One region of the Lachnoclostridium phytofermentans ISDg genome, then DNA from elsewhere that is predicted to be linked to it. Evidence: a T-box and tRNA genes for the amino acid it is inferred to sense, from the RefSeq annotation. Region 1 holds a T-box; the other holds one or more tRNA genes.
The links. The T-box of region 1 lies ahead of proS (proline--tRNA ligase). A T-box ahead of a tRNA ligase gene usually reads a tRNA of that ligase, here a tRNA-Pro.
Positions count from the first base shown of each region.

Region 2: it encodes a tRNA-Pro, which carries the amino acid that the T-box ahead of proS (proline--tRNA ligase) is inferred to sense. The anticodon was not compared.

Region 1 covers NC_010001.1:4,698,318-4,708,927, reverse strand. Annotated here, with positions in the region: gene CPHY_RS19890 (phosphoribosylanthranilate isomerase) at 1-485, shown strand, start outside; gene trpB (tryptophan synthase subunit beta) at 520-1,704, shown strand; gene trpA (tryptophan synthase subunit alpha) at 1,697-2,470, shown strand; gene CPHY_RS19875 (ABC transporter permease) at 2,704-3,564, shown strand; gene CPHY_RS19870 (ATP-binding cassette domain-containing protein) at 3,650-4,234, shown strand; gene CPHY_RS19865 (cytidylate kinase family protein) at 4,463-5,218, shown strand; gene ytvI (sporulation integral membrane protein YtvI) at 5,498-6,532, shown strand; T-box leader at 6,652-6,886, shown strand; gene proS (proline--tRNA ligase) at 6,995-8,428, shown strand; gene CPHY_RS19850 (nicotinate phosphoribosyltransferase) at 8,556-10,013, shown strand; gene CPHY_RS19845 (MarR family winged helix-turn-helix transcriptional regulator) at 10,381-10,610, shown strand, end outside.
Region 2 covers NC_010001.1:4,066,035-4,076,644, reverse strand. Annotated here, with positions in the region: gene ilvB (biosynthetic-type acetolactate synthase large subunit) at 1-923, shown strand, start outside; gene CPHY_RS17335 (NCS2 family permease) at 1,446-2,807, shown strand; gene CPHY_RS17330 (6-phosphofructokinase) at 3,154-4,380, shown strand; gene CPHY_RS17325 (DegV family protein) at 4,708-5,541, shown strand; gene CPHY_RS17320 (DegV family protein) at 5,571-6,440, shown strand; tRNA gene CPHY_RS17315 (tRNA-Pro) at 6,655-6,728, shown strand; tRNA gene CPHY_RS17310 (tRNA-Thr) at 6,765-6,837, shown strand; gene CPHY_RS17305 (Type 1 glutamine amidotransferase-like domain-containing protein) at 7,010-7,624, opposite strand; gene CPHY_RS17300 (helix-turn-helix transcriptional regulator) at 7,719-8,252, shown strand; gene CPHY_RS22725 (hypothetical protein) at 8,287-8,385, shown strand; gene CPHY_RS17295 (HAD family hydrolase) at 8,765-9,505, shown strand; gene CPHY_RS17290 (glycerophosphodiester phosphodiesterase) at 9,518-10,610, shown strand, end outside.

The sequences.
Region 1 (10,610 bases):
TTGTAAATGAATCTATAGAAAGAATAGCTAAGATGTGTGAGAAGAACACAATACAGCTAGTGCAGCTTCATGGAGACGAAGACAGGGATTACATCAATGCTTTAAAACTAGAGGTAGGAGCGCCTATTATAAAGGCCGTTCGAGCTCAATCCGTAGAACAAATTTTAGAAGCACTTACTTTGCCATGCGATTATTTTTTATACGATACGTATAGCGAACATAGCTATGGAGGAGAGGGCAAACGGTTTGATGAAACGATATTAACCGAAGTTTATAAAGAGAGTTCTAATAATGAATTTAAGAAGTATCTGCAAAAGCCTTATTTTATAGCAGGAGGATTAACAGCACAAAACGTGAGACTTTTGGATAGTAGGCTAGAGCCTTATGGAGTAGATGTAAGCAGTGGAGTAGAAAGTATGGGACAAAAGGATGAAGAAAAGGTAAAGGAGTTTTTATTTGCCGCTTGGCGGTGGAATGAAAATTAATATCAAAAAAGCGTACGCGAGAATGGAGGACAATATGAAAGAAGGAAGATTTCATCAATATGGCGGTCAATATGTACCAGAAACATTAATGAATGCGGTGTTAGAGGTAGAAAAGGCATACGAGTATTTTAAAAAGGATCCTGATTTTTGTAAGGAACTAGAGACCTTATACCATGAATATGCAGGAAGGCCATCGTTGTTATATTACGCTAAGAAAATGACCGAGGATCTTTCTGGGGCTAAAATTTACTTAAAGCGAGAGGATTTAAATCATACGGGTTCTCACAAAATTAATAATGTACTAGGTCAGGTATTATTGGCAAAAAAAATGGGTAAGACACGTGTCATAGCAGAAACTGGAGCCGGCCAACATGGTGTGGCGACAGCAACAGCCGCAGCACTTATGGGACTGGAATGTGAAATCTTTATGGGAAAAGAGGACACAGACCGACAGGTACTGAATGTCTATCGAATGGAACTATTGGGAGCTAAGGTGCATCCAGTAACCTCAGGAACTATGACTCTTAAGGATGCAGTAAACGAAACGATGCGTGAGTGGACGAAGAGGGTAGAGGATACTCATTATGTTTTAGGGTCTGTTATGGGACCTCATCCTTTCCCAACAATTGTTCGAGATTTTCAGAAAGTGATTGGTAAGGAAATCAAAGCTCAACTACAGGAAGTGGAAGGAAAACTTCCAGATGCAATCGTTGCCTGTGTTGGTGGAGGGAGTAATGCTATGGGAGCATTTTATGAATTCCTAAATGATCCTAGTGTAGCTTTATATGGTTGTGAGGCAGCAGGACTTGGTGTAAATCATCCTAAAAATGCAGCTACCATCGCAAATGGAACAGAAGGTATTTTCCATGGAATGAAATCTTATTTCTGCCAGGATGAATATGGTCAAATTGCTCCTGTTTACTCTATTTCTGCGGGTCTTGATTACCCTGGAATCGGACCGGAGCATGCTATGTTACATGATACCAATCGGGCAACTTATGTACCAGTTACGGACGATGAAGCGGTGGAGGCATTTGAATATCTTTCAAGAACAGAAGGAATTATACCTGCAATAGAGAGTGCTCATGCTGTTGCATACGCAAAGAAGTTAGCGCCAACGATGGGGAAAGACAGTATCCTTGTGATAAATATCTCAGGACGTGGAGATAAGGATGTTGCTGCGATTGCTAGATATAGGGGGGTGAAATTATATGACTAGGATAGAACAAGCATTTACGAAGGGAAAGGCACTTATTACCTTTATTACAGGTGGAGATCCAGGAATTGAAGTCACAGAAGAATTGATTGTTAGTATGGCAATGGAGGGAGCGGACCTAATTGAGATAGGAATCCCATTTTCTGATCCGATTGCGGAAGGCCCTATTATCCAGGAGGCAAATGAAAGAGCATTAAAGGCGGGGGCAACCACAGATTTGCTGTTTGATATGATAGGAAGGGTAAGGAGCAAGGTATTGGTACCATTAGTGTTTATGACTTATATAAACCCTATCTATACCTACGGTGCAGATCGATTTTTAAGGCGTTGCAAAGAAGTTGGTATCGATGGAGTAATTGTACCTGACCTTCCTTATGAAGAAAAGGAAGAGCTACTTCCTCTTTGTAAATTACATGATATTACATTAATATCGATGATAGCACCAACCTCAAAGGAAAGAATTCAAACCATACTAAAGGAAGCAGAAGGTTTCTTATACTGCGTTTCTTCTCTTGGGGTAACCGGAGTAAGAACAGAGATAGGAAGTCAAGTGGATTACATGATAAAAGAGGCGAAGAAGGTAACCGATATTCCTTGTGCAGTTGGGTTTGGAATTTCTACACCAGAACAAGCAAGGGAGATGGCAGAGATATCCGATGGTGTAATTGTCGGCAGCGCAATTGTAGATATTATTGCAAAGCATCAAGAGCAGTGTGTTCAGCCAGTGACTGATTTTATCAAAGTATTAAAGAAATCAATTTGTAAGTAAGTGTTTAGCCATACTTGTCAAGGGGAAGTATCATGGTATATGATAGAACTTGACAGTATGGCTAATTTATTTGGTGGAAACGTGTTTTATTAATATTTAGGTAGGGTTATTTCTATGATAGATATCAACTGTAATATGTTGTTGGTTATTTTTATGATAGAAATCAACTGTAATGTGTTGTTGGTTACTTCTATGATAGAGGTCAACTGTATTGTGTTACAGTAGGTTTATCTATGATAGAAACTACTGCAATGATGTTACAATATGCATCGTCTTACAAGCATGACAATGACCAAGCAGAAATGAGGGTATGGATGAAAGACTTTAATAAGGATGTACATAAAAGATATATAACTTTGCTTGCAATTGCAATATGGCTAATATTGTGGCAAGTAGCAAGCATAGTGATAAATAGCAATATATTAATTGCTTCCCCCATACAAGTAGTGACTACTTTAGCGAAATTAATTTTTGAAAAAAGTTTTTGGTTTAGCATCTCATCTTCTTTTCTAAAAATAAGCCTAGGATTTATTTTAGCGGTAGTAACTGGTGTATTATTATCACTTGGGGCTTATCATAATGTATTTTTAAAAGAGTTTTTTACGGTTGCGATGAGAGTGATTAAATCCATTCCAGTTGCTTCATTTGTAATATTAGCTCTTTTATGGGTGAGGGCAAGAAACCTATCGATATTAATTTCTTTTCTTATGGTTCTTCCTATTATCTACACGAATGTGTTAAAAGGAGTGGAATCAGCAGACCAAGGTTTACTTGAAATGGCGGCAGTTTTTCATATGAGTGGACTTAGAAAGTTAAAATTTATCTATCTTCCAGCCGTGATGCCATATTTTGTTTCTGCTTGTTCGGTAGGTTTGGGCTTTTGTTGGAAATCAGGGATTGCTGCAGAGGTAATTGGTTTACCAAACAACTCAATTGGTGAGCAACTATATGAGGCTAAATTATATCTTATGACAAAAGAGATGTTTGCTTGGACTGTTGTGATTATAGGAATTAGTGTAGTATTTGAAAAGCTTATTCTTTTGCTTATAAATAAATTAAACTATGCCTTAACCAAAGAAATGTTAGAAAGATAGGGAATCGGAGTGTGCAATTAAATTTTGGTGCGCACAACGTTAAAACTGCTATGTAAGGTGTTAAAGTACCTTAATGGAGGACAAGATGAGTGAGAAAGAAATTATCTTTAAGAATGTCTCTTTGAATTTTGGCGAAAAACAGGTTCTAAAAGATTTAAATCTTACGATAAAACCAGGGGAAGTAATCGGTATTATGGGGGCCTCTGGTATAGGAAAAACAACATTTGTGAAAGTACTATTGGGATTATTGAAACCATCTGCGGGAAATGTTACTGGATTGGAAAATATAAAGTTTTCTGCTGTGTTTCAAGAAGACCGTTTATGTGAAGGGTCTGATGCTATCACAAATGTAAAGATGGTGTTACCTTCGGATATAGGAACAGAACAAGTGGAGAAAGAATTTTCAAAAGTTTTTCTAAGTGATTATAAAGGAAAGCCAATAAGTAAGTTAAGTGGTGGAATGAAACGTAGGGTAGCAATTGTCAGAGCGGTAATGGCTCAAAGTGATGTGATTATCCTAGATGAACCTTTGAAAGGATTAGATGAAAGCTTAAAAGAGCAAGTATTATCGTATCTTAAAGATTCATTATCTGAAAGGACAGTCATCCTTGTGACACATGATAAAGCAGAAGTGGAAGCGTTACATGCAAAATTATTATATTTTTCATAAAATCTTTCGGAAAAATTATTTGAAAGATATCTTTTGGTATCATTTAGGGTATCGTGACACGTTAATTGGATAAAATAAAAGAGAAAATGAAGGTTAAGGAAGTAGCATGTGGGGGAAAAGGTGCTAAATTCCTTAAAAATACTCTTCCAAGATGAAATAAGACATGCTATGATAGGAAGAAAATATTAAACTTAAAAAATAGATGCTTATAAATAGGAGGAAAAACAAATGCATATCACGTTAACCGGAAATCTCGGAAGCGGAAAATCTACGATTTGCAAGATTTTAGAAACGGAACATCATTATGAAATTTATTCTACGGGTAAGGTACAGCGTAAGCTGGCAGAAGATTTAGGAATCAGTGTGCTTGAGATGAACCAACTCATGTGCAAGGATCACAAGTATGATAATATGATTGATGATACTACTGCAAAAATTAGTCGTGAGAATCCAGATAAGGCGATTGTATTTGATTCCAGATTGGCATGGAACTTTGTTGAAACATCATTCAAAGTTTTTTTATCCGTTAGTCTTCATGTTGCAGCCGACCGCGTGTATGGGGATAATCGAGGTAATGTTGAAAAATATTCAAGCGCAGAAGATGCGAAACAGCAATTAAAACTTCGTGCTCAAACAGAGGATATTCGTTATAAAGATATTTATAATTTGGATTATTTTAATTTTTTAAATTATAATTTGATTTTAGATAGTACGTATTGTACACCAGATCTTCTATCTAAGGTTATTTTAGAAGAAGCTGAAAAATACAAGAATAATGGCGATAAGAAAGAAACAAAGATTTTAATGTCTCCAAAGCGTCTTGGGATAGAAGAGGCTACAATGTCTGCAAATCCAGAGAAGCTTTATTTAGAGGGTGATATCGTTATTGAAAAAACGGAAGACGATTACAAGGTGATTCGTGGAATGGAACTTGTAAAGCAGGCAGCAGAGAAAGGAATTCCTTTTGTATCTGTTAGTTTATAGGTTATTTTATTTTTGAATCGGTTACTTTATAATATAAAGTATTTTATCTTATTTAGATTAATTTTTTAAAATGCTATCCTAGTTTTGGGTATATATCCATAACATAATTAGGAAGAATATTTAACAGGAACTAACAAAATTCGAAAAGCCAGAGAGATCAAGTATTCTGAAAGATGGGATATGTTACATTGTACTTTTGGGCATAGATAAAAATCTTCTACAGACAATAGTATCAGAATCAGCTGAGGATTGATACGAGGTGATTGTTTGGAGAAGAAAGTGAAACTATCAAAAAATAAAAGAAAGTTACTTCTTACTGCTGGGACAATCATTGCTGTGTATATAGGTATGAAATACCTATTACCGCTGTTTGTCCCATTTTTATTTGCCTACTTTATCGCTTGGCTGTTACGACCAGTAGTAGGCTTTTTACACCGAAAATTAAAAATTCCTCTAGTGGTTGGTGGAGGTTTTGGTGTTCTTTTGTTATTACTAGTAATTTCAGTAATATTATGTTATCTTGGAAGAATTTTATTCAATCAAGTCGTATTATTTTTGCGAAATATTCCGATTTACCAGCAATATTTTACGCAACAGGTAGAAATCATTTGTGTTACGGGGGATAAGCTGTTCGGTTTTAAGGATGGATCATTAAAATTAGTAGTGAATGATGGAATGGAAACCTTGGTAAAGTATGTTCAAATGAATATATTACCTAAGATGACGGTTCAAACAATAAAGTTAGCCATTGGTTTAGCAGAGTTTCTTGCAATTTTCCTTATTATTTTAGTAGCTACTATTTTAATTATAAAGGATATGGAGGAATATAAGGTAGGGCTTCGAAAATCAGAATTTTACCCTGCGGTTCATAAAATTACACAAAAGTTATCAGACACGGGAATTGCCTATATGAAAACACAGATGATATTAATGTCGATTATAGCAGTAATAAATGCGGTGGGATTTTTCATACTAAAGAACCCGTATGCTTTATTGATAGGTCTTGCGGTTGGTATATTCGACGGTTTTCCGGTGTTAGGAAGCGGGCTTATCTTAATTCCATGGACTATAGTGATGTTATTACAAAAAAAGTTTATGCACGCGGCTGTCATCATGAGCATATTCCTATTATGTCAGATAGTGCGTGAGATATTGGAACCCAAATTATTAGGAGACAAAATTGGGGTGAAACCCATCTATAGTATGATAGCAATGTATGTGGGGGTACAACTTTTTGGAGTGATTGGCTTTTTTTTAGGACCGCTTAGCTTAGTTATTATAAAAACTGTGATTGCGACATATGCAGAGGAATAGGCTGTTATATTAGAATTGTGCTTAGATAAGGGGAACTATACGTTTGCTAAAAATCATTCTTGACAAAAACCAGTATGTAGCATAAAATCATGGTAATCTAAATTCTGTGCGATGCATAGAAAGTTGCGATGAAGAGGAATAGTATATAGGTAAGTCATTTTAGAGAGAGAGTGGCTGGTGAAAACTCTTATGAAGCCGAATAGAACCTACCTTGGAGCACTGTACGCTATAAATATAGCATACGTTATGATAATAACATATCGTATAAAATACAGCGTAAATCGGCGTTAACGATAGGAGTGAATTGCGCAAGCAATTAATTTGGGTGGTACCACCGAAGTTTCGGTCCCTTGTTTTAAGGGGCCTTTTTTTTATTCAATTGTACCTTCACCCATGAGATTGAGACCTAGGAAAAGTGGCGAGGTCACTTGGTTTATAATAAATTTTAAAAGGAGAATGATTATGGCAAACGATAAGAAATTAGTTGAATCGATTACCTCTATGGATGAAGATTTCGCTCAATGGTATACGGATGTAGTAAAAAAAGCTGAACTTGTAGATTATTCAGGAGTAAGAGGATGTACTATTTTCCGTCCAGCAGGATATGCTATTTGGGAGAATATCCAAAAGGAGTTAGATGCTAGATTTAAGGCGACTGGAGTAGAGAATGTTTACATGCCTATGTTTATTCCAGAGAGCTTATTAAATAAAGAAAAAGATCATGTAGAGGGTTTTGCACCAGAAGTTGCTTGGGTTACTCACGGTGGTGGAGAGCAGTTACAAGAACGTTTATGTGTAAGACCAACTTCTGAAACTTTATTCTGTGACTTTTATTCTCATATAATTGAATCTTATCGTGATCTTCCTAAACTATACAATCAATGGTGTTCCGTTGTACGTTGGGAGAAAACAACCAGACCATTCTTACGTACTTTAGAGTTCTTATGGCAAGAAGGACATACAGCGCATGCAACAGCTGAGGAAGCAGAAGAAAGAACCATTCAAATGCTCAATCTTTATGCTGATTTCTGTGAAGAAGTGTTAGCGATTCCTATGGTTCGTGGTAGAAAGACAGACAAAGAAAAATTCGCAGGAGCTGAGGCAACTTATACCATCGAAGCATTGATGCATGACGGTAAGGCGCTTCAATCAGGAACTAGCCATAACTTTGGAGATGGATTTGCAAAAGCCTTTAACATTCAATATACCGATAAAGAAAATAAACTTCAATATGTACACCAGACTTCTTGGGGAATGACAACTCGTCTGATTGGTGCATTAATTATGGTACACGGTGATAATAGTGGTCTTGTATTGCCACCAAGAATTGCTCCTACTCAAGTTGTTATTGTTCCAATTATGCAAAAGAAGGAAGGCGTATTAGAAAAGGCGGCAGAACTTCGTGAAAAACTTGGCGCTTTCCGTGTAAAGGTCGACGATTCTGATAAGAGCCCAGGATGGAAATTCTCTGAGCATGAGATGCGTGGTATCCCAGTGCGTGTTGAAATCGGACCAAAGGACATTGAGGCAAATCAAGCAGTTCTTGTACGTCGTGATACAAGAGAGAAGACTGTAGTTTCTCTTGATGAAATTGATACAAAGATTGGTGAAATTCTTGAAGCTATGCAAAAAGAAATGTTAGAGCGTGCTAGAAATCATCGTGATGCTCATACTTACGAGGCTCATTCTACAGAAGAATTTGCAGATGTTGTTGCTAACAAGCCAGGATTTGTAAAAGCTATGTGGTGTGGAGAACGTGCCTGCGAAGACGAAATTAAGGAAAAGACAGGTGCTACTTCACGTTGTATGCCATTTGCACAGGAACATATTGCTGATACCTGTGTATGCTGTGGTAAGCAAGCTAAATCCTTAGTGTATTGGGGAAAAGCTTATTAATAGATGAAGGAATCTCTGGATGATTTTACGTAATGTACGTAATACGTGTTTCACGTAATGCGAGTACTACATGATACATAGTACTCGCAGAAAATTGTACTTGATGATTGCGAAGGAGGATATCGCTATGGCTGAACGTAATTTAACGTTGTTGACCGACTTTTATGAGCTAACTATGATGCAAGGTTATTTTAAAAATAAAACTAACGAAACGGTTGTTTTTGATGCATTCTATCGAACGAACCCATCTGGCAGTGGTTATGCGATTTGCTGTGGATTGGAACAAGTAATTGATTATATTAAGAACTTAAAATTCGAACAGGATGATATTGACTATTTCCGTAGCCTTAGCATATTTGATGAGGATTTCTTAGAGTATTTGAAAAACTTTAAATTCTCTGGTGACATTTATTCTGTTCCAGAAGGATCTGTAGTATTTCCGATGGAACCACTGGTGAAAGTAATTGCTCCAATTATGGAAGCACAGCTTGTGGAAACGGCAATCTTAAATATTATCAATCACCAGAGTTTAATTGCAACAAAGGCTTCTCGTGTTTGCTATGCAGCATGTGGGGAAGGTGTCATGGAATTCGGTCTTCGTAGAGCTCAAGGGCCAGATGCGGGTACTCTTGGTGCCAGAGCTGCGGTCATTGGCGGATGTATCGGTACTAGTAATGTTCAAAGCGCAAAAATGTTTGGAATGCCTGTTCTTGGTACCCACGCACATAGCTGGATTATGAGTTTTGAAGATGAGTTAACAGCATTTCGCAAATATGCAGAGCTTTATCCAAATAGTGTTACATTATTAGTTGATACGTATGATACGCTTCGTTCCGGTGTACCGAATGCAATAAGGGTATTCAAGGAGATGAAAGAAGCGGGAACACTTACCAGTCGTTATGGAATCCGCCTAGATAGCGGTGATTTATCCTATTTATCTAAAAGGGCTCGCAAGATGTTAAATGAAGCTGGTCTTAATGATGCTTTCATCAGTGCTTCCAGTGATTTGGATGAATATTTGATTGATTCCTTAAAGACACAGGGTGCACAGATTAATTCCTGGGGTGTCGGAACAAATCTAATTACTTCGAAAGATTGTCCTGCATTTGGTGGTGTTTATAAATTAGCTGCAATTAAGCAGGATGATATATTTATACCTAAAATTAAGCTATCTGAAAACCAATGGAAGATTACCAATCCTGGTAACAAAACAATTTATCGTATCTATGATAAAGAGAGTGGGAAGATTAAAGCAGACTTAATTGCTTTAGTTGGTGAGAAGTATTCCGAAGATAATCCTTTATTACTTTTTGATCCTATGGCAACTTGGAAGAAGACCTATTTAAAACCAGGTACCTATAAAATGAGAGAATTGCTTGTTCCTATCTTTTTAAATGGTGAGTGCGTCTATGGATCTCCAGCTGTAATGGATATTAGAACTTACTGCCAGGATGAACTCAATACTCTATGGGATGAAACAAGACGTTTGGTTAACCCTCAGGATGTTTATGTAGATCTTTCTAATGAGCTATATCATATGAAACATCAGTTGTTGGATAGTTATAATTCTAGCGTACGCGAATAAGCAAAAGAGCGAATATAGATAAAATACTACTATAGAGGTATAAGAAGCAAAAGATGAAAGTCTTTCTGTTTCTTTTGCCTCTATTTTAAATATCAAATATATATAGGGGATTACTTCCAAAACAGAAACAATCCTTGACAAATTAAGATAAATAATGTATCCTCAATTCATTAATTAACGATGTTAACAATCTATTTTTAACAATATTGCAATTGCAAATATAAAATAGATCATAGAATGTAGATTGTCTAGCTATACATAGCTAGACAATTTATATTATCGTAACAAAATCTTGTTCCGATAATCAGATTGAGGGTGCAAAAAACGCTCCTATTATCGGAATGAAATAGATTGGAGTTTATGTAATATGCAAACGGAACCCAGTGATCTTATTATCATGATGCATCATTTGCGCTCTGTCGTAAGTCAGCTGCGTCTGCAAAACGATTTGACCTTTGGAGAATTTTGTGCGATGAGCATGATTGCAGAATCACAAAAAGATGGCAATCAGAAACTGACACCGACTAGCTTGAATGAACAACTTGGTACAAAGAAGCCGGCAACCTCTCGTATGCTTACCGTTATAGAGAAAAAAGG
Region 2 (10,610 bases), 630 kb from region 1:
TTGGAATGCATGGTACAAAAACTTCGAATTTAAGTGTTACGGAATGTGATTTATTTATAGCAATCGGAACGCGTTTTAGCGACCGAGTAACTGGAAATGCTACAAGGTTTGCACAAAATGCGAAGAAGATACATATTGATATCGATCCGGTTGAGATTAATAAGAATGTTGTTATAGACAAACGGTTAATTGGAGATATCAAAGCAGTTCTTCGTTTACTAAATGAGAAGTTAGAACAACAATCACATGAAGAATGGATGAAAAAAGTTGAAGAAAGCAAGAAAAAACATCCATTAACTTATCAGAATAATGTTTTAACAGGTCCTTACATCTTAGAAAAAATTGATGAACTTGCAGGTGAGAATGCAATTATTACAACTGAGGTAGGACAGCACCAGATGTGGGCAGCACAGTACATTAAATATAGAAATCCTAGAACATTTATTACTTCGGGTGGATTAGGGACAATGGGATACGGCTTAGGGGCAAGTCTTGGAGCAAAGGTCGGAATGCCAGATAAGACAGTAATTAATATTGCTGGTGATGGTTGCTTCCGTATGAATATGAACGAGATTGCAACTGCGACAAGATACAATATTCCAGTTATACAGGTAATATTTAATAATCACGTTCTTGGAATGGTTCGTCAGTGGCAGACACTCTTCTATGGAAGACGTTATTCTCAAACGATTCTGAATGATAAAGTGGATTTTGTAAAGCTAGCAGAAGCTATGGGAGCAAAGGCTTTCCGAATTACCAAAAAAGAAGAAGTGGAACCTGTATTAAAAGAAGCACTTTCTTTAAACGAACCAGTCGTAATAGATTGTATCATTGATAATGATGATAAAGTTTGGCCTATGGTTGCACCAGGTGCTGCAATTGAGGAATGTTTTAATGAGGATGATCTTGATAAAAAGAATTAAAATAAAGAAATTAACTCAAATATGTATGTATAAAATTACAACCTGCATTGTGGGAAAAAATCTGCAATGCGGGTTTTTTATTTTATTTAATATGTAAAAAAATAGGAATAAATTAAAATATCAACGAGATAAATAAGTGTCACTTATAAATAAAATAAGCTGGAATAATTACAAAAATTTCAGTGAAATCAGGCTTCTTAGCGGATTAAAGTAAAAATCAAAATTTAGTGTTATTTCGTCCTTTTATTACAAAATTCTATCTTTTAATGCTTGACAGTTGAGAGCGCTATTGATAAAATGAGCGTGTATTGAGAAAAGTTATTTGTTTAAATATGCAAATAATTATACTAATTGTATATTTATAAACATTATAAGAAAACAGTGTAAGGGTGCTATGAACTTTAAGAATGAAAGCACGTGTTAGTCGGTTTCATTGCCTTACTAGCGTTTTTTATGATTCAAACAGGGGTACCTGTTAAGGAGTAAAGCTCCTTGAATAAATTATAATAGGAGGAAGTATTTATGGAACGCTTTTTTAAATTGAAGCAGAACAATACAAACGTGCGTACAGAAGTAATAGCAGGTTTCACTACATTTTTTGCAATGGCGTACATTATCACAGTAAATCCAGGGATGTTATCAAAGACTGGAATGCCATGGGGAGCGGTATTTTTAGCAACTATATTAGCATCTATCGTCGGAACTTTAATTATGGGACTTGTTGCTAATGTTCCATATGCACAGGCACCAGGAATGGGACTAAATGCATTTTTCGTATTTACCGTATGCTTTGGTCTTAAGTTTAGCTGGCAGGAAGCTTTGGCAATGGTATTTATCTGTGGTTTGTTTAATATTTTTATTACGGTAACAAAACTTCGTAAGTTAATTATTAAATCCATTCCGGAAAGCTTACAGCATGCTATCGGTGGCGGAATCGGTATTTTCGTAGCATATATTGCAATTGTTAATTCAGGACTAGTTATCTTTGTTGGTGATCCAATTGTTCCTAGCATTGCAACTTTTAATAATCCAGCCGTTATTTTAACTGTAGTTGGACTTGTACTTACTGTTATTCTTTTATTATTAAACGTAAAGGGTGCCATCTTTATCGGTATTCTCGTAACTACATTACTTGGTATTCCTTTTGGCGTAACAAAGACAGCAGATTCGATAAGTTTTAGTGAAGCATTAAGTCAGTTACCAGAAACTTTTGGTGCTGCATTTGGTAAAGAAGGTATTCAGCATTTATTTTCGGATGCAAGCAGAATTCCTCTTGTATTAATGACAATCTTTGCATTTAGTTTATCAGATACCTTTGATACCATCGGAACATTTATTGGAACTGGTCGTAAAACAGGAATCTTCTCTAAAGAGGATGAAGAAGCACTTGAAAATAGTGCAGGATTTAAGTCTAAGATGGACAAGGCTTTATTTGCAGATGCTACAGCAACCAGCATTGGTGCTATCTTTGGTACTTCGAATACTACTACTTACGTAGAGAGTGCAGCAGGTATTAATGCAGGTGGACGTACTGGCTTAACCAGTGTAGTGGTAGCTATTTTGTTTGCAGTTAGTGCATTCTTTGCTCCATATGTAAGTGCAATTCCTTTTGCAGCTACCGCTCCAGCTCTTATTGTTGTTGGTGTTATGATGCTTTCCGCGTTTAAGCAGGTAGATTGGGATAACTTAGAAGAAGCTATACCAGCGTTCTTTGCAGGTGCCTTCACAGCTCTTTGCTATAGTATTTCCTATGGTATTGCAGGAGGATTTATCTTCTATATTATTGTAAAATGTGTTAAGGGAAAAGTAAAAGAGGTAACACCGGTACTTTGGGTGGCAACAGGTTTATTTATTGCAAACTTTGTAATTTTAGCATTATTATAAGAAATATTTACAGTTCCATATTTTAAATATTAGGAATTTATGGGGTTACGAATTGGCATTTTTGCTATCCGTGACCCTAATTCTATGTCCGTATCGTTAACAAGTTTTTGGTAAAAATATCTTAAATATCGTTAAAAGAGTGAAATTTAGAATAGTTTTTTGTTAAAAGTGCATGATAAGTTTATTATTTAACACCTTTTAATATTGTATTATCAAAAATCATCTGCTATAATCTCGTAGTGAGCGCGATTGCGCAAAATTGTGCAATTTGTACATAGAGTGCAAATTCCATACATGGCGTTATGGTAACTAAATGGGACACAACTAAAAATGAGGAGGCAATTACATGAGTGGCAATGTCATTGTTGGACAGTCTGGAGGACCAACAGCGGTTATTAATTCAAGTTTGGCGGGGGTATACAAAACAGCAATGGATCGAGGGGCTAATAAAGTCTACGGTATGCAACATGGTATTCAGGGCTTTCTTAACGGGCAGATTGTTGACTTATCCGATCATATTAAGAGCAATCTCGACCTCGAGTTATTAAAGCGTACACCTTCTTCTTATCTTGGTTCATGCAGATATAAGCTTCCTGAAGTTTCCGTGAACAAAGAAGTTTATGAGACCATCTTTCAAAAGCTTCATGAATTAAACATTGAGTATTTCTTCTATATTGGTGGTAATGATTCCATGGATACTATCAAGAAATTATCTGAGTATGCAGAAATGACAGGAAGTCACATTCGTTTTATGGGCGTACCAAAAACAATCGATAATGACTTAGCTGCAACGGATCATACTCCTGGTTTTGGTAGTGCGGCAAAATACATTGCTTCAATTACAAAAGAGGTAATTCGTGATGGATTAGTTTATGATATTAAAAGCGTTACTATTTTAGAAATCATGGGTAGAAATGCTGGGTGGTTAACTGGTGCAGCTGCTCTTGCTAAGAGTGAAGACTGCGAAGGACCGGATATGATTCTTCTTCCGGAAGTTCCATTTGATACGAAAGACTTTATACAAAAAGTGGATGAAATTCAAAAGCGTAAGAAGTCCGTAGTGATTGCTGTTTCAGAGGGTGTTCGTCTTGCAGATGGTAGATATGTTTGTGAGGTCGGAGATGCAAATGGCAGTGTCGATGCGTTTGGGCATAAACAGCTTTCTGGTACAGGTCGTGTATTAGCTAACTTAGTGGCTGGTGAGCTTGGCTGTAAAGCACGTGCGATTGAATTTAGTACCTTGCAACGTTGTGCCTCTCATATCGTATCACGTACGGATATTTCAGAAGCATTCCAAGTTGGTGGTGCAGCAGTAAAAGCAGCTTATGAAGGTGAGACTGGCAAGATGATTACCTTAAAACGTGTTAGTGATGAACCATATCAGTGTACTACCGATATCTATGACATAAAGGCAATTGCTAACGTAGAAAAACGTGTACCTATGGAATGGATTGACGTTCCAAATTATTATGTAACACAGGATTTCATTAATTATGCAAGACCATTAATTCAGGCAGAACTTACTCCAATTATGGTTGAGGGACTTCCAAGACATTTATATTGTGAGGAGTAATCTTTCAAGGGAAATAATAAAAAAATGAATAGAGTTCATTTTTTTACCCAGAATAATAAATGGTTCTGTTAAAAGCATTTAGTAAGCAATAGAAAGCAAATTAACGGGCTTTCTATTGCTTTTTTTATTTAGATTGCTCATCCTTTTTTTGCAAGGCGATGCGTATTTACTTAGATAAAATCACTTTTTGTTTTTAAAATTTTCACTTTTCAAAATTAAAAAACTATGATATGATATTATATAGTATTTAAAACTACGTTATGTGATAGATAATTACTACGTGATAAAGACATCATCACAATATTTACAATTGACAGGAGGACTATTATGTCTTATAAAATTTTATGCGACAGTTGTACTGATTTACCAATGGAGTTACAACAGGATGAACATATTGTAAAAGTAGCATTGTCCATTCAAATAGAAGAAGAAAACATTATCGACGACGAGACATTTAATCAGATTGATTTTTTACGGAAAATGAACGATAGCAAGAATTGTCCGAAATCATCCTGTCCGTCTCCAGACAGTTATATGTCTCATTTTGATGAAGCAGAAGATATCTATGTGGTAACCTTATCCTCTCGTTTAAGTGGATCCTATAATAGTGCGGAACTTGCTAAAAAGTTATATTTAGAAGATCATCCAAATAAAAACATCGAAGTGGTTGATTCCAAATCTGCATCGGTTGGCCAGACCCTTATCGCAATGAAGATTCAAGAGTTGATTGAAAAAGGATTTTCCTTCTCTGAAGTAGTATCTAAAGTAAATGAGTTCCGTGATGGATTAAAAACAAAGTTTGTTTTAGAGACCTTAGATACGTTAAGAAAAAATGGTAGATTAAGTAACTTAACCGCAGTTATTTGTAGTGCTCTCAATATTAAACCTATTATGGGAGCTGATGATGGAAATATTGTTAAAATTGATCAGGCTCGTGGGATTGAAAAAGCACTACTAAAGATGGTAAAATATATGGAAGAGGATGTGATTGATGCAAAGAACCGTGTTCTTGGCATTTCACACTGTAATAATTTTGAACGTGCAATATTTGTAAAAGAAGAAATTATGAAGTGTATTCCTTTTGCAAAATGTTTTATAGCAAACACGGGCGGTATTTCTAGCTTATATGCAAATGAAGGCGGCATCATTGTTTGTTACTAATCGGTAGAGAAAGGAAAGGATAGGACCAAATGAAAGAGTTTGTCATTACAACAGATTCCAATTCGGATTTATTGCCATCCTACATTAAAGAGAAAAATATTGGTATTATCTCTCATTATTATGATTTAGAAGGCATAACTTACGGGGAGGACCATTTATTATCTGCGAAAGAATTCTATGATAAAATGCGTGCAGGTGTTATGCCAACAACTATGGCAAGTAACCCTGCCGTAATTCGCGAAACCTTTCAGAAATATGTTAGTGAGGGGTATGATGTTCTTCATATTAGTTTTTCATCTGCACTTAGTGGTGGCTGTAACAATGTTATGGTAGGTGCAAAAGAAGTATGTGAGGAAAATGAAGGCGCTAAGATTATTGTTATTGATACCTTGAATGTATCCTTAGGTCAAGGTATGGTTATAATGAAAGCTGCCGCGATGAGAGAGCAGGGCAAGAGTATCGATGAAGTAGCTGCCTGGATTGAAGAACATAAATTAGAATTTTGTGTTCAATTTACCGTAGATGATTTACATCATCTTCATAGAGGTGGTCGAGTTTCTAAGGCAACAGCTATTGTAGGATCTATGATAAATATTAAGCCTATTTTGGTCGTTAACAACGAAGGTCAGCTTGTATCGAATGGAACTACTCGTGGAAGAAAGAAATCACTAGCTACATTAGTGGATAATATGCTATCTACCATGGGAAAATATAAGAACGAGAATAATGTTATCTGTGTTGTACATGGAGATGTCGAAGAGGATGCTAATTTCTTAGTAAATCTCATAAAGGAAAAGTTACATACCGACGACATTATTGTGAATACAGTAAGCCCAAGTATTGGAGCTCATTCCGGTCCTGGTGCAATCGGTATTTGTTATATGGGAGAGCATCGATAAATAAAACTTACGTTATTATTTAACTACATGAGTGAACCAAGGAGATAGATCAAAAAGTTCTTTTTTGAGATACTATCTTCCTTGGTTTCATCTAATGTTATAGCTAATTTAATTGAATTATTTTCCTTTATTTGGTCTTGACAATTAAAATAAATTGTAGCATAATATCATAGCGACCTGCTTCTTTTTCCTTGTACATACAACAGTCACAATTCGAGGCGTGGCTCAGTTTGGTAGAGCGCTACGTTCGGGACGTAGAAGCCGCAAGTTCGAATCTTGTCGCCTCGAGGATAGGTTTAATTTTAAATCATATCAAAATATTATGCCGTTATAGCACAGTCGGTAGTGCGATTCACTCGTAATGAATAGGTCACCGGTTCGATTCCGGTTAACGGCTTTAAAAAATTAGTAAAATTAATAGCTGTAGCAGTTAGGTAAAAGTGTGGCACCCTGAAAGAGGGTGCTTTTTTAATTTATAGGAAATTACAATACAATTTCCTATAAATCAAAAACTCTCCGAGGGATGCACACTCACCCTACTGGTTCGGTGCGACAAAGTGACTTCGCACTTATTCGCCAATTCTTATATCACTACCATTAATCAGTATTACTTGAGAGTTATTAATAGGTGTCAAAACCAAAGTGTCTTTATACTTAGAAATAATTTTTTCTACTGTTTTCTGAAATGGGAAACAATTATAGTGTGGTAATGGATAAAAATCAATAATGTTTAAGGCATTAAAGTTAGTTAAATCATTAGCCTTCTTGTAATCGTCCATATCTTTCACATATTCAATATTGGGAGATAGAATCATTGAACCAGCTGATTCACCAATATAAATCTTCCCGGATTCGATTTGCTCCATAATTATTTTGTCAGCTCCCACTCTTCGTAGCTCTTGAAGTAAAAAGAAGGTATTTCCACCAGAAACATAAATAAAATCGTTGTTTTGCAGTTTGCTTAATATATCAGATTGCGTTGCTGTGGAAATCTCCAGTTCATCCACTTTAAGCCCCAGTTTCTCCAGTGCTTTCCTGCCTGACTTTACGTAGAAATTCATTTTTTCGTGTAATGCAGCAGTGGGAATAAAGGTTACAGTTTTTTCTGTTAAATCGCTGGATGCGAACTCTGGGAACAAATTTGCAACATCCTTAAACGATGAAGATAAAAATAGTTTTTTCAATACGAATATCCTCCTGTTGGGTTTATTTCTATTATAACCAAGTATTGTTGACATCTATATGTCAGTCAATTAAAATAAAGTACAAGGTGTAATTATGAAGTTTGAACGAATGCTAGCAATCGTAATGCTACTTTTACAAAGGGAAAAAGTAACAGGAAAAGAGCTTGCAGAAATGTTTGAGGTATCGCTTCGAACAATTTATCGGGATATTGAAGCAATTAATGTAGCCGGGATTCCGATATTAACCACTTCTGGTATCGGCGGAGGAATCAGTATTATAGAACAATATAAAATAGAAAAAGGTATCTTTACAGCAGATGATATTAGTACAATGCTGATGGGACTTGGAGTTGTTCAAAGTGCGCTGTCGGGTAAAGATATTACAACAGCACATGCTAAGTTAAGAAGCTTTATATCTGAAGAACTGGCGGATGATATAACTGTAAAAACAGATCAAATTTTCTTTGACCTATCCTCGTGGATAAGAGGTAAAGATTTAAACAAGGTATTGGATATTGTTAAATCCGCAATGGAACAAAAGCATACAGTAACTTTTTCCTACTACGGACACAGGGGGCAAGAAAAACTTCACAGCATTGAGCCCCACCGTCTTGTTTTTAAAGATTAATTTTATTGACGATGACTATGGTTATGGTATTCTAATGAGTTTCGGAAACAAGTTAACTTGCATAGAACCTAATTATGTTCGAGTCGAGTTACAAAGACGTTTGGAAGCGATGCTAGAGAAATATATCACATAAACATTTGGCGGAGAATATGGGGAAATCATTTAATACAGAATATCTTCATTTCTGGACTTGTGCGAAATTCATCAAGTCGGATAATACAATTTCTTATATGACGAAATACTAACAGCATAATCCAGAGATTCGAGGTATGGAGAATTTGCCATGCCTGTAGCACATATTTGTTTCTCCTTGATTTATAATTAGCATTGACAGTCATTTGAAACATGTTATTATGGTTGTATGTGAAGATTATGGAAGGAAAAGTATTTTCTTATATATCGAAGAAAAGGTCATTGTGATAGGAAACGTACTGAAGAAGACGTATGGAAGAAGACATCGATAACTTAAAGAACTATCTTGAGTTATAGTAGAAGGAAAAGGGGGAATCAGTATGAGATTAGCAGCGATACTGTGGGATTATGATGGTACTTTAGTCGATAGTACTAAAAAAAATATACGCGTTACAAAAGAGGTATTAAAGCACTTTATACCTGAAATCGAGCAACATATGCCGATAGCGCTAACCTCAATTGATGAATATCAAAAAGCAAATTATAAATATAAGAACTGGAAAGAATTATATGAACATGCATATGGGTTGTCTATGGAACAGATTGAAGAGGCAGGGAAGCTTTGGAGTCCTTATCAGCTACAGGATGATTTAAATGCAGAGTTGTTTCAGGGATTACTTGAAATAATTCCAAGGTTGCCAGTAAAAGCCCAGGGAATATGCTCTCAAAATAGTTCAAAAAACATAGAAAATACTTTAGATTCCTATGGACTAGCATCGTTCTTTCCTGTGATTATCGGTGTGGACGAAGTTGGTTTTAATGAACAAAAGCCGAACCCTTCGGGATATTTAAAATGTCTATCGAAGCTAGGGGTAGATTATGAAGATTCCGTATTAATTTATATTGGAGATCATGCAGAAGATGTTATTTTTGCTAAGAATGCAGAAAAGTGCTTGTTAGAACAGTTAAGTGAAAAGAACACAAATAGTACTGTGAAAATAATTACAATTGGAGTGAATTACAGCGGTTCAGATGCTTCCACATGGGTAGTGAAACCAGACTATGTTGTAACTTCGCCAAAGGAAATAGAAAGTATCATAACTGAAATTATTGAGAATTAGAAGGAAACGCCTGTGAACAAATATACCTTAGCATTTCGTTTGTTAAAAAAGAACTATAAAACTGTATTACTATTTGAATTATTTTATAAATTAATTGGATCCACTGTATTTACTCCATTGCTTCTTGGTATGTTAAATCTTGCCTTAAAGCTTTCGGGAGAACAATATCTAACTAATGATAATTTTTTCGAGTTTCTAAGAAGGCCTACAACGATAGGTATCAGCTTAATTGTCTTATTGGCTGTAACATTATTTACTTTATTTGAGATGACTGCCTTAGTTCAATGTTTTCATGCTTCGTTTCATAATAATAAGATGACGGTTGCACAAATGTTTCAGGCTGGCTATCGATCTGCTTTTCGATTATTTAGGAGAAGGAATGGACTAATTGTTGTATTTGTTTTATTTATTATCCCGATTACGAATTTTGCGATAGTGTCTGGTTATATTTCAAGTATCAAAATACCAGAATTTATTATGGATTATATCAACAACAATCGGTTGCTTTCGGTACTATTTATTTTATGTATGATCCTTTTTGCTATTATTGCATTGCGCTGGATTTTTAGTATTCATGCGTTTACACTAGAAGGTTGTAACTATAAAAAAGCAAGAAAAGAAAGCCTTCGAATGAATAAAGGACGTTATATTAAGCATGCCATAGGATTAATTGTATGGAATATATCCATAACTTTGATTGTGTTACTATTTACCTCTCTTTCCATTGGTGCAGTGGCTCTTGTAATTAAATCGTTAACCAATTCAACGATTGCCTATTCTATGACACTTGCTATTGTTGCAGGTGTGCTACTATTACTATTAATCGTGTTTGCCAATTTTTCAGTGGCTATATCTTTTGCATTTATCAGTGCATTATATTATAAACAAAAGAGATATGCAGGGGAGGAAATCCCAACTTATCGTTCTTCTGATATTACATTCCATAAGTTGAAAAAGGTATTAGTATTTAGCGTATTAGTTGCTGCAGTGATAAATGTCTTCTACGTATCTGTTGTAACCAATAAAAATTTTGATTGGAATGTACAATTATTTGAACATACACAGGTGTCCGCGCATCGTGGTAATTCTAGTATAGCGCCAGAGA